DNA from 3 places in the Rhodoferax sp. XS2R6 genome. Region 1 is predicted to be linked to each of the others. Evidence: predicted binding sites of a transcription regulator. Region 1 holds the regulator's gene; each other region holds the start of a gene.

Evidence for each region. Region 1 encodes LexA, which represses DNA repair genes until DNA is damaged. Its sites were predicted from a motif close to ACTGTATNNNNATACAGT; they were not measured.
Region 2: the regulator LexA is predicted to act here: its motif matches at 3,370-3,387, upstream of imuA (translesion DNA synthesis-associated protein ImuA).
Region 3: the regulator LexA is predicted to act here: its motif matches at 2,350-2,367, upstream of AC097A_RS07580 (DNA topoisomerase IV subunit B).

What each region holds. Positions count from the first base shown of each region.
Region 1 covers NZ_JBWMAY010000002.1:531,373-535,671, forward strand. The annotation lists gene AC097A_RS09005 (type IV pilus assembly protein FimV) at 1-1,084, shown strand, start outside; gene AC097A_RS09010 (NAD(P)-dependent oxidoreductase) at 1,111-2,118, opposite strand; gene AC097A_RS09015 (hypothetical protein) at 2,185-2,511, opposite strand; gene lexA (transcriptional repressor LexA) at 2,533-3,207, opposite strand; gene AC097A_RS09025 (asparaginase) at 3,322-4,293, shown strand.
Region 2 covers NZ_JBWMAY010000004.1:181,153-185,451, reverse strand. The annotation lists gene AC097A_RS14620 (acyl-CoA thioesterase) at 1-198, opposite strand, end outside; gene AC097A_RS14615 (DUF1993 domain-containing protein) at 245-763, shown strand; gene AC097A_RS14610 (hypothetical protein) at 763-1,254, shown strand; gene AC097A_RS14605 (Y-family DNA polymerase) at 1,261-2,634, opposite strand; gene imuA (translesion DNA synthesis-associated protein ImuA) at 2,603-3,349, opposite strand; gene AC097A_RS14595 (flavin reductase family protein) at 3,490-4,074, shown strand.
Region 3 covers NZ_JBWMAY010000002.1:211,845-216,143, reverse strand. The annotation lists gene AC097A_RS07585 (lytic transglycosylase domain-containing protein) at 1-300, opposite strand, end outside; gene AC097A_RS07580 (DNA topoisomerase IV subunit B) at 345-2,315, opposite strand; gene AC097A_RS07575 (MFS transporter) at 2,444-3,658, shown strand; gene AC097A_RS07570 (hypothetical protein) at 3,660-3,785, shown strand; gene AC097A_RS07565 (SDR family oxidoreductase) at 3,808-4,299, shown strand, end outside.

The sequences.
Region 1 (4,299 bases):
GTCAGAGTCTGAAAAGTACGCCAACCCGCTGATCTACGCCCTCGCAGCAGCGCTGTTGGCTCTGGCCGGTGGCATGTTCTGGTTTTGGCGCAAGCTGCGTAATGCGGGAGACTCTCCTTGGTGGAGCGGGCAGGGTGAGTCTCTGTTGACGCCTGTGGAGCGTGATACGACGGCCCAAGACCCATCCGTTATGCCGCCACCCGTAGTGACTGCACCGGTGCGGCCCGTGGTGGCTAAGCCGCTGCCAACCCCAACCCCTGTGCGCAAAGCCGCACTGCTGACCGATGTGGACATTGACCTGCATCTGGATGACTTGTCACCGCCCGTACCAACGGTTGCGCCAGTGACAGTGGCCCCACCGTCATCCCGCATGATGGGTTTGCGCGATTTTTCACCCAGCATGTCGGGTTCGTTGCGTTCCATCAATACCCAAGAGGTGCTGGATGTGCGCCAGCAGGCCGAGTTTTTCATGACACTGGGCCAGTATGACGACGCCATCGCTTTGTTGGAGCACAACATTGCCGACCATGCAGAGTCCAACCCGCTGGTGTACCTGGATCTGCTCAAGGCCCTGCACACCCTGAGCCGCAAGGAAGCGTTTGACCGCTACCGTGACGAGTTCAATGCACTCTTCACAGGCCAGGTGCCACCGTACACCCAGTTCAACCAGCCGGGGCAGGGGTTGGATGCTTACCCCGAGCTGTGCGCGCACATCGCATCGGTGTGGCCCAGCAGGGCGGCGCTGGAGTTCATTGAGAAATGTCTGGTGCGTGAGCGCAACGCGGCCGCAGACGTCAATTTTGATTTGGAGGCTTTCCGGGAGCTGCTGTTGCTGCATGCACTCGTCACGCGTTTGTCGGGCGAGACGACCAGCGGCGTGGTGCCATTCAGTGCAGCCAAATCGGCAGAGCCATCAACGGCCCCGTCGCCCGACACGGGCCCGGCTCCCGTGGACGCTGCTTTGCTTGAGCCTGCCATGGACATTGACCTGGACTTGTCGGAGTCTGTGCCAGCCGCAGACAATCTCATCGAGTTCGATGCGTCTGGGCTGTCGCTCACCCCACCACTGACGCCCCGTTCTTAGGCTGTGGGCCGCCCCAAGGCAGCGGCTTAGCGGCGCACCTGCAGTGCACCGGGGTTGATGATGTTGGACGGTGTGCCTTTGATGAAATTCACCACGTTGTCGAAGGCCGCGCCAAAGTACATCTCGTAGCTGTCCTGCTCCACATAACCAATGTGGGGGGTGCAGATGCAGTTCTCCAGCCGCAGGAGTGCGTGGCCTTGCAGCACGGGTTCGGTTTCGAATACATCTACTGCCGCCAGGCCCGGGCGGCCCCGGTTCAGGGCCCCAATCAGTGCATCGGTTTCAATCAGTTCTGCCCGCGAGGTGTTGACCAGCAGGGCCGTGTTTTTCATGCAGGCCAGATCCTCGGCCGTCACCATGCCGCGTGTGGTGTCATTGAGTCGCAAGTGCAGGGTCAGCACATCGCTGCGTGAGAAGAAATCTTCGCGGTCAGTGGCGCTGTGATAGCCGTCTTGCACGGCTTGCTGGCGGGAGCCCTCGCTGCCCCACACCAAGACGTTCATGCCAAAGGCGCGCCCATAACCGGCTACCAGCTGACCAATACGGCCGTAGCCCCACACACCCAAGGTCTTGCCACGCAGCACACCACCCAGCCCGAAGTTGGCAGGCATGGAGCCCGCCTTGAGCCCGGACTGCTGCCAGGCCCCGTGTTTGAGGTTGCCAATGTACTGGGGCAGCCGGCGCATGGCCGCCAAAATCAGGGCCCAGGTGAGTTCGGCCGGAGCGACCGGGGAGCCAGTGCCCTCGGCCACAGCAATGCCGCGCTCGGTGCAGGCCTGCACATCGATGTGGGAGCCCGCCCGCCCGGTTTGGGCAATCAGCTTGAGGCGGGGAAGTTTTTCGATCAGTGCCCGGGTGATCTGCGTGCGTTCACGGATCAGGACGATCACATCGGCGTCTTTGAGCCGGATCGACAACTGGCCCATGCCCTTGACCGTGTTGGTGTACACCTTGGCCGGAAAAGCGTCCAGCTTGGCCGAGCACTGCAGTTTGCGTACAGCATCCTGATAGTCATCCAGAATCACAATATTCATGCATGCCATTGTGCCTTGGGATACCAGCGGTCCGGCAGAGTGCAGGGCAAATTTGCCCCGCTGTTGTTACGCGGCTTCGCAGGCGGCCAGGCGATCCAGTTCGGCGCAGACATCGGCCATGCGGCCCGAGATGACCATACGACCTACGTCAGAGCGGGGTTGCCCACTCTCCAGCACCCGGACCACGCGCAGGGGTTTGGTTTTAGGCTTGTTTATGCCTCTAGCCCCCGTAGATACTGCGCAAGTAGCTATTAAATCAGGAGCATTTTTGCGTTCAAAAGACCGTGGCACGGTGTAGCTGGGCACACGTGGGGAAGGACTTGGCAGCAGCCAGGCCAGGAGTTGGCGCAGGGGGGCCAGAAAGTCGGGTTTCATGACGATGGCGGTGTTCATGGTGGGTACTTTCTGTCTGCGTTACATCAACATGGTGTTACGAATCAGGCCAACGGCCAGACCTTCAATCTCGAAGGGCTCGCCGGGTTCAACCACGATGGTTTGGTAGTCGGGGTTTTCAGGGTGTAGCTCGATCAGGTGTTTGTTGCGGCGAAAGCGTTTGACGGTGACTTCTTCACCCAGGCGGGCCACGACGATCTGGCCGTTTTTGGCATCTTTGGTGGCTTGCACGGCCAGCAGGTCGCCGTCCATGATGCCGGCGTCGCGCATGGACATGCCACGCACCTTGAGCAGGTAGTCGGGCTGGCGTTGGAACAGGCTGTTTTCCACGTAATAGGTCTGGTCCACATGTTCTTGGGCCAGGATGGGCGAGCCGGCGGCCACACGGCCAATCAGGGGCAAGGCCAGTTGGGCCAGGCCGGGCAGGGGCAGGGCAAACTGCTTCATGCGCGACTCTTGCATTGAGCGCAACACATCGCCCTTGAGGCGGATGCCGCGGGAGGTGCCGCTGACCAGTTCGATCACGCCTTTGCGGGCCAGGGCCTGCAAATGCTCTTCGGCCGCGTTGGCAGACTTGAAGCCCAGCTCGGTGGCGATTTCCGCCCGGGTGGGGGGGGCACCGGTGCGCGCAATGGCGCCCTGGATCAGATCCAGAATTTGCTGTTGGCGGGCGGTGAGTTTGGGACTTTCAAGCATACTGACTCCTTCATGTTGGGTCGGTGCTGGCTGTGTGTCTGTACACACTGTTTTCTCATCCAGTAACTGTATTTTTAACCAGTTTTTTGATTAATGCAAGTGGGGCGGTGATGTATGGGTAAAAAAGTGGTGGTTTTGGGTACGGGGGGCACGATTGCAGGCCGATCGGAGCGCGGATCGGACAACGTGGGCTACAAGGCCGGGCAGGTGGGCGTGCAGTCATTGCTGCAAGACATTGCCCCACTTCAGGCTGCGCTGCAGGGGCGCGAACTGGTGGCCGAACAGGTGGCGCAGGTGGATAGCAAAGACATGGGCTTTGCGGTGTGGGCCGCGCTGGCGCAGCGTTGTGCCCAGCACCTGCAGGATACGGAAGTGGATGCGGTGCTGATTACCCATGGCACTGACACGCTGGAGGAAACCGCCTTCTTTCTGGAGCAGGTGCTGCCCCCCGCGTTATTGCAGGCCAAGCCGCTGGTGCTGACCTGCGCCATGCGCCCCGCGTCGGCCCTGACGCCCGATGGGCCGCAAAACGTGCTGGATGCGGTAGCCGTGGCGCTGGACAGCGCGGCACGCGGCGTGTTGGTGGTGTGCGCGGGTGCGGTGCACAGCGCCCGCCTGGTGCAGAAGAGTTATACCTACCGCGTGGACGCGTTTGACTCGGGCGATGCAGGGCCGCTGGCGCTGGTGGAAGAGGCCCGCGTGCGCTGGTTGGGCAAGCCTGCCCCTATGGCTCCCCCGCGTGTGGTCGATCTGCAGGCACTGGCCAACACTGCATGGCCGCGGGTGGAGATTGTGATGAGCTATGCGGGTGCCTCGGGCGCCATGGTACGCAGCTTGGCCGTGCCCGATGCCAACGTTCCTCCATTGCGTGGCTTGGTGGTGGCGGGCACCGGCAATGGCACGCTGCATGTGGATCTGGAAGCAGCTTTGCTTGAAGTGCAAGCGCAGGGCACGCCGGTGGTCCGCGCCAGCCGTTGCGCACGTGGCCAGGTGGTGGCGGGTGAGGGCGTTGCTGCCTTGCCGCATTCGCAGGGCCTGTCTGCGGTGAAGGCGCGCATCGCGCTGATGCTGCAGCTGATGGCGTAAAAAAAG
Region 2 (4,299 bases), on a different contig from region 1:
CACATGGATGGCCTGCAGAAACAGCACCCGGTCCACACTGAGCGTGACCACGTAGCGCGAGGCGTAGCGGCTGGCGCAGGCGTAGGCCACCTGGTCCAGCAGTTTCAAAATAGCGCCGCCGTGCACATTGCCAGAGAAGTTGGCCATGTCAGGCGACATGAGCACGGTCATGCTGAGTTGGTGGGTGGGGAGGTTCATGGCCCCGAGTGTAAAAGAGCGGCCCCGCCGGGCTATATTGCGGCCCATGCACGCCCCCTTGTTTGACGCCAGTGTTCCCGTGTTCCGCCGCTACCTGTTGCAGCTGCACGCGCTGCTGGTGCGGGCCGCACAGCACGACCGGCCCACGCCCCCCCTGCTGCAGGCGCGGCTGGCGCCCGACATGCTGCCGCTCGCCGTGCAGGTAGAGGTGGCGGTGAACTTTGTGTTTCGCGCCTGCGCGCCGCTGGCGGGCCAGGCGCTGCCGCCCTTTGGTGAGCCCCGCCAAAATTTCGCCGCGTTGCAGGCGCGCGTGGCCGAGGGCCTGGCCTTTCTTGACACACTGGCTCCAGCTGACTTTGCCGATGCCGCGCAGCGCCAGATCAGCGACCCGGCGGGCGAGACCACAGTCACACTCGATGGCAGCACGTTTTTGCAGCAGTACGCACTGCCCAACTTCTTCTTTCACACCAGCATGGTCTACGCCATCCTGCGCCAACAGGGCCTGCCCTTGAGCAAGGGCGACTTTGATGGCTGGCATGTCTACACCGCTGGGCAGGCTCGCTGATGCACCGCCCACATTTGCCCTACCGCAGCCTCCTTGCCTTGGCCGCTGCAATGGTCTGCAGTGCCTCTGCCTGGGCCCAAGACGCCACCGAGGCGCCTTCGCCTGATGCACTTTGGGTCAATGTGGGGGCATTGACCTACCACTCCAACCAGAGCAAGGGCTACAACGAGAACAACTATGGCCTGGGCGTGGAGTACCAGTTTCGCCCCGACACCTCGGTCATGGTGGGCAGCTTCTACAACAGCGTGCGCCGTGACACCCACTACGCCGCCGTGAACTGGCAACCCATCGCCCTGAACGACTGGAAGCTGGGCTTGGCCGTGGGGGTGATGAATGGCTACCCAGCCATGAAGAATGGCGACTATTTTGTTGCCGCCTTGCCCATGGTCAGCTACGAAGGCCAACGTTTTGGCATCAACCTCAGCCTCATCCCCAGCGTGGCCAAGATCGACGGTGCGCTGGTGGTGCAAGTGAAGTTTCGCCTGTTCTAAGCCCTCTTACGCATACAGCCCGTGCAGGTACCAGGGTGCGTCTTGCGCGCAGGGCACTCCATCTGCTGTCAGTCGCTCGCGGTACACCCACACCAGCCCCGCCTGCGGGCTGCGGGCGATGAAGTAATCGCGCAGCACCGGCGTGCCGTCCAGCCAGCCCGCCTCCAGCCGCTGCGGCCCCACCAGCAGGGCCAGCGGCCCCTGGTACTGGGGGCAGTGGTCGCGCACCGGCAGACGCTGCGGGCTGGGCAAGAGCCAGGTAGGCCAGACACTGGCCTGGGGGTGCAATTCATAGTCTTTTAGGCCTCTAGCCCTTATAGATATTGCGCAAGCAGCTCCTGATTTCATAGCATTTTGTGCTGGCGTATCGGCCTGCCACGGCGCCCAACGCTGCATCTGCTCGGGCCGGTGGTCGGCCAGCGGGGTGGTGCATTGCACCTGCGCAGCGCCCAGGCGTGCGGCCAGGCGCTCCAGCGTCTGGTGCAGGCTGTCACCCTTGCGCACCTCGTCGGGCAGCAGGCTGTGGCTCTCGCCGGCCAGCGGCTGGGTCTGCAGGCTGCGCAGGCGCAAGTACAGCACGGGCGCGGGCAAGGTCACGCGCGCCAGCTGCTCGCCCAAGATGCGCTGCAGGTGCGCCATGTCTTGCGTGGCCTGGGCGGTGCGCAGCACCAGCCGGCCCTGCTGGCCGCCGGTGTGGTGGGCGTCCACATGGCGGGTGTTGGCGCGGCGCGCGTCCAGGTCCCACAGCAGCTCCAGTGCCAGCACGCCGCACTGGCGCGCGCGCAGCCACACCAGCAGCTGTGCCAGCAGGCGGCGCGCGCCAAACAGCAGGGCCGGGGCCGACTCCACACTGGCCGCCAGCTCCAGCGGCGCGTCAAACACCTCGGGCAGCGTGAGCCAGGGGTAGACCTCGGGGCGCTGACCATAGGCCTGGTCCAACGCATCCACCAGCCCCGCACCAAAACGCCGCACCAGCCCGCCACGCGGCAGCGCATGCAGCTGGCCCCAGCTGCGCACGCCCAGGCGCGCCAGCGTGGGCAGGTGCGGCCGGGCGACGGCCAGCACGTGCACCGACAGCGCCTCGGGTGCCACATCGCGGCCACCCCACAGCCGCCCCAACGCTATCAAAGACGTAGCGCCTTGCGCAGTCTCCATGGGCGCTAGAGGCTTTTTTGGTTCAAAAATCTGCTGCAACAAGGCGCTGCGCCCGCCAAACAGGCGCTCGCTGGCCGAGATCTCCAACACCAGCGTGTCCTCCACGCGCGCCACCAGCGGCGTGAAACGCAGCGCCCACCAGGCCAGCGCGGTGTGCACATCGGCCAGGGTGGGCTCGGACGGGGCGGCGGCATCAGGCGTGGGCCGCAGTGCGATCCAGTGCATGGGCACCCTCCGCCGCCAACAGCACGGCCAGGCGGGCCGCGCGCGCCTGCAGCTGCAGCGGCTGGGCCAGCGGCGGGCCACGGCGCTTGACGATCTGCACCGCCAGCGCGTCCAGCCCCGGGCTCTGCACCGGCGGCTGGGGCTGCAGCACCAGCCGCAGGGCCGCGGGCGAGGCGTCGGCCTGCAGTGCGGCCGGGCGCATCACAAACAGCAGCTTGTGGTGTTCGGCCGCGGCCATCTGCAGGCGGCGCAGCTGGTCGCTGCGCGCCTGCGGCAGCCAGGCCAGCACGGCGTCCACCTCGGCACAGCGCAGCAGTTGTTCGGTGGCCCAGAGTCGGCCGTCCTGCGCCGCGCCCGTCGCCCCTGTGGCTCCGAGCGCCCCGACGGCCAGCAAGCGGTTGGCGCGCAAGCCCAGCGCCGCCAGGGCTGGCGCAAACGGCAAGTAGGGCGCGCCCACCAACACCACCGGCCCCTGGCCACAGCGTGCCAGCACCGGCAGCAGCAGCCGCCATTCGCTGTGCACGCCAGCGGGCTGCAGCAGCTCCACCAGCGCCCCCACGGGCCAGCCGCCGCCGGGCAACTGCGCGTCCAGCAGCGCATCGCCCGTAGGCTGCACCGCCTGCGGGCTGCCAGCCAGCGCGTGCGCGTGCCAGACATCTGCGTGGATGTCCTGCGGGTCCGGCGAACTAGTGGTAATGCGCGCAAGGCTAGTCATGGCAAGGGGTTTGGCTTATAACTGTATTTATAAACAGTATATGGAAAACGCCCCTGCTATCAAAATCAAGAACAGACTTGCAAGCCGCTGCGGGGGCTGCCGCGGGCCGGGCTTTTGGGGGCTTTGCTAGAGTGGCCCGCATGACCACCCTGCCCGCTTTCTGCACCCCCGTCCCGCTGGACAAAGCCTACCGCCTGCTCAACCACGGCCCCACCGTGCTGGTGTCATCCGCCCACGCGGGCCAGCACAACGTCATGGCTGCGGCCTGGTCCATGCCGCTGGACTTCAGCCCGCCCAAGGTGACGGTGGTGATCGACAAGGCCACGCGCACCCGCGCGCTGGTGGAAGGCAGTGGCTGGTTTGCCCTCAACGTACCGGCGCGCGGGCTAGCCCAAGCCACGCTGGGGGTGGGCAGCGACAGTGCGGCCGATACACCCGACAAGCTGCAACGCCACGGCATCCAGACCTTTGCCGTGGAAGGCAGCGAACTACCGCTGGTGCAAGGTTGCGTGGGCTGGCTGCTGTGCAAGCTGGTGCCCGAACCGCACAACCAGCAAACCTACGACCTGTTCATCGGCGAAGTGACCCAAGCCTGGGCCGACAACCGCGTGTTCGTCAACGGGCATTGGGAGTTTGACAAGGCGCCCGATGAGCTGCGCACCTTGCACTATGTGGCGGGCGGGCAGTTTTTTGTGGTTGGGGAGGGGGTGAAGGTGGGGGAGTGAAATGAAAAAAGGAACCAAGATACCTTTCCATCACACTAGGCTAAAAATTCCCATTATTCGAAATAAGCTTTGTTCTTTCAACCGTTCTAGGACACACAAATGCCACTCACTCTATTTGGATTCCAAGATCGACCACACGAGTTTGCTGTTACGAAAATAGGCGCCCCCATACAGGACTGCGCATTTGTATTGGACTTCAGTCGCCGCATAGAGAGGATTCGCTTT
Region 3 (4,299 bases), 320 kb from region 1:
TGATTCGGCGGCCACCAGGGCCTGCAGCAGCTCGTAATCCACGCGGTAACGCGCCGCCGCTTCTTTGAGCAGCGGCCGGATCTTGCCGTAGCGCGGGGAGGACTCGAAAAACTGGGCCAGCTTGGGGTTGATTTCGGGGGCCGCGGGCGCAGCCATCGCGCCAGCGCCCGGAGCGGAAGGCAGTACCGGTGCCCGGTAAAACAGGCTGTAGCGCGCGTCCACCTGCTCGGCTGCAAAGTGGCTGTGGCCCTGCTCGTCCACCCACACCCAAACGTCCGCTTGGGCATGAAATGAGGCCATAGCCCCAATCAAAAGTGCGCAAGCAGCTATTCTTTTCATAGCAATCAGACGTCGATCTCCACCGAGTCGCCATGCAGCTCCATCAGCTCACGGCGCGCCGCGGCTTCGCCCTTGCCCATAAGTTTGGTGATCAACGCCTCGGTCGCGCCGAAGTCGATGGCGCCCAGCGCTACCGGCAGCAGGCGGCGCGTGTCGGGGTTCAGCGTGGTGTCCCACAGCTGCTCGGCATTCATCTCGCCCAGCCCCTTGAAGCGGCTGATGGACCAAGCGCCCTCGCGCACGCCTTCCTTGCGCAGTTTGTCCAAGATGGCGGTCAACTCCCCTTCGTCCAGCGCATAGGCCTTGCTGGCGGGTTTTTTGCCACGGGCTGGCGCGTCCACACGGAACAGCGGGGGGCGCGCCACAAACACGTGGCCGGTTTCGATCAGCTTGGGGAAATGGCGGAAGAACAGCGTGAGCAGCAGCACCTGGATGTGCGAGCCGTCCACGTCCGCATCACTCAGGATGCAGACCTTGCCGTAGCGCAGGCCACTCATGTCGGGGGTGTCGTTGGGGCCGTGCGGGTCCACACCAATGGCGACCGAAATGTCGTGAATTTCGTTGTTGGCAAACAGGCGGTCGCGGTCCACTTCCCAGGTGTTGAGCACCTTGCCGCGCAGCGGCAGGATGGCCTGGTTTTCCTTGTCGCGGCCCATCTTGGCGCTGCCACCAGCGGAGTCGCCCTCGACCAGGAACACCTCGTTGTAGGCAATGTCGCGGCTTTCGCAGTCGGTCAGTTTGCCGGGCAACACAGCCACGCCACTGCTCTTGCGCTTCTCGACCTTTTGGCCGGCCTTCTGGCGCGTCTGCGCAGCCTTGATGGCCAGTTCGGCCAGCTTTTTGCCGTAGTCCACATGCTGGTTAAGCCACAGCTCCAGCGTCGGGCGCACAAAGCTACTCACCAAGCGCACGGCATCGCGCGAATTCAGGCGCTCCTTGATCTGGCCCTGGAACTGTGGGTCCAGCACTTTGGCGCTCAACACATAGCTAGCCCGGGCAAACACGTCTTCGGGCATCAGCTTCACGCCCTTGGGCAGCAGGCTGTGCAATTCGATAAAACTTTTCACCGCAGTGAACAGGCCGTCGCGCAATCCGCTCTCATGCGTGCCGCCGGCGCTGGTGGGAATCAAATTCACATAACTCTCGCGCACCGGCTGACCTTCTTCGGTAAAGGCCACACACCAGGAGGCGCCCTCGCCTTCGGCAAAGTTGTCGCTCTGGCTGTCGGCAAACCCTTCGCCGTCGAACAGCGGAATGACAGGGTCGCCATTCAGGGTTTGCATCAAATAGTCTTTGAGGCCACCCTTGTAGAGCCAGTTCTGGCTGTCCTTGGTCTTCTCGTTCACCAGCGTCACGCTCACACCCGGCATGAGCACGGCCTTGCTGCGCAGCAGGTGGGACAGCTCGCCCATGGGCAACATGGCGGACTCGAAATATTTGGGATCGGGCCAGACACGCACGGTAGTGCCCTGCTTGCGGTCGCCCTCGCCCGCCTTGCGGATCTCCAGCGCCTCGGTCACGTCACCGCCCTCAAATACCAAGCGGGCCACCGAGCCCTCGCGGTAACTGGTCGCTTCCAGGCGCTTACCCAGGGCATTGGTCACCGACACACCCACGCCATGCAGGCCGCCCGAGAAGCTGTAGGCGCCGCCCTTGCCCTTGTCGAACTTGCCACCCGCGTGCAGGCGGGTGAACACCAGCTCGATCACCGGGGCGTTTTCTTCAGGGTGCATGCCAAACGGGATGCCGCGGCCATCGTCTTCGATGCCCACCGAGCCATCGGCGTGCAGGGTGACCTTGATCTTCTTGCCATGCCCGGCCAGTGCCTCGTCGGCGGCGTTGTCCAGCACTTCCTGGATGATGTGCAGGGGGTTGTCCGTGCGGGTGTACATGCCCGGGCGCTGTTTAACGGGCTCCAGGCCTTTGAGCACGCGGATCGACGATTCGGAATATTCGGGGGGTGGTTTCACTGCCATAGTGGGCGAATTGTAGTGTGGCTCCGGGGAAACAACTGTATGAACATACAGAAACCTAAAGACCGGGAGCCGCCGAGTTTGTCACAGCCGCTGCAGCGGGGGCTAGGCAAACGGGCTACATTTCAGCGATGACTTCGCCCCACAAACCGCTTTCCATCGTCCAGATCCTGGCCTGCGGCGCCACCATCGTCACCCTGTCCATGGGCATCCGCCACGGGTTTGGCCTGTGGCTGCAGCCGATTACCCAAGCCCAGGGCTGGACGCGCGAGACCTTTGCCTTCGCCATCGCCATCCAGAACCTGGTCTGGGGCCTATCCGGCATTTTTGCCGGCATGGTGGCAGACCGTTTTGGCGCCTTCCGTGTGGTGGTGGGCGGCGCGGTGTTGTACGCGCTGGGCCTGGTCGGCATGGCCTACGCCAACACGCCTTTGCTGTTTTCGCTGTCCAGCGGCGTGCTGATCGGCATGGCGCAGGCAGGCACCACCTATGCAGTCATTTACGGCGTGATCGGGCGCAATGTGTCGCTGGAGAAGCGCTCCTGGGCCATGGGCGTGGCCGCCGCGGCGGGGTCGTTTGGGCAGTTTTTGATGGTGCCCACCGAGGGCTTTCTGATCAGCAGCCTGGGCTGGCAGCAGGCGCTGGTGGTGTTGGGCGCGGCCGCGCTGCTGATGATTCCGTTGGCCTGGGGCCTGCGCGAACCCGGTTTTGGCGGTGCCACAGCACCCAAGCGCGAGCAGTCGATTGGGCAAGCGCTGCGTGAAGCCTTCAAGTACCCGAGCTTTCAGCTGCTGATGGCGGGCTACTTTGTCTGTGGCTTCCAGGTAGTGTTCATCGGCGTGCACATGCCTAGCTACCTCAAAGACAAGGGCCTGTCACCCCAGGTGGCCAGTTACGCGCTGGCACTGATTGGCCTGTTTAACGTATTTGGCACCTATGCGGCGGGCGTTTTGGGTCAAAAAATGGCCAAGAAAAACATCCTCGCCTTCATTTACCTGGCGCGTGCAGTCGCCATCAGCGTGTTCCTGGTGGTGCCTTTGTCACCCGCCAGCGTCTACGTGTTTTCGTCTGTCATGGGCCTGTTGTGGCTGTCCACCATTCCGCCTACCAATGCCACGGTGGCGCAGATTTTCGGTGTGGCCCACCTGTCCATGCTGGGCGGTTTTGTGTTCTTCAGCCACCAGATTGGTTCTTTCATGGGCGTCTGGCTGGGGGGTTATCTGTATGACAAGACCGGCAGCTACGACATCGTCTGGTACATCGCCATTGCACTGGGCGTACTGGCTGCACTGGTGAACCTGCCGGTGCGTGAAGCGCCTATTCAGCGCACGGCGCTGGCGCACTGACGTGACCACCCGCCACCGCTTGGTCCTCTGGGGCGCCGTAGCCGCGGCGCTGCTGGGCGTGTTTTACCTCTACACCCAACCCGATTTTTTGGTGCAACTGGCCAACCAGGTTTGGGCCTGTTTTTGATGGACACCGCATGACCGATAACCTGAACACCACCATCATCACCGGCGCGTCCGACGGAATTGGCGCCGAAATGGCACGCCAGCTGGCTCGCCAACACGGGGGCAAAACAGCTTTGGTACTGGCGGCGCGCAACGCAGACTTGCTGCACGTCGTGGCCCAGCAGTGCACGGCGCTGGGTGCTCAGGTGCTGGTGGTGCCCACCGATGTGTCGGTGGAAGCCCAGTGTCGCGCTCTGGTGGAGCAGACGGTGCAGCGTTTTGGCCGGGTGGATGCACTGATCAACAACGCAGGCATCTCGGCGCAAGCCCTGTTCAGCGACGTGAAAGCCGAAGACCTGGGCTGGTACGAACAGCTCATGCGTATCAACCTGTGGGGCAGCGTCTGGTGCACCCACGCCGCCCTGCCCCACCTCAAGGCCAGCCGCGGCCATATCGTGGCCGTGTCCTCGCTGGCCGGTTTGGTGGGTGTGCCGGGGCGCACCGCCTACAGCGCGTCCAAATTCGCGATGGCCGGT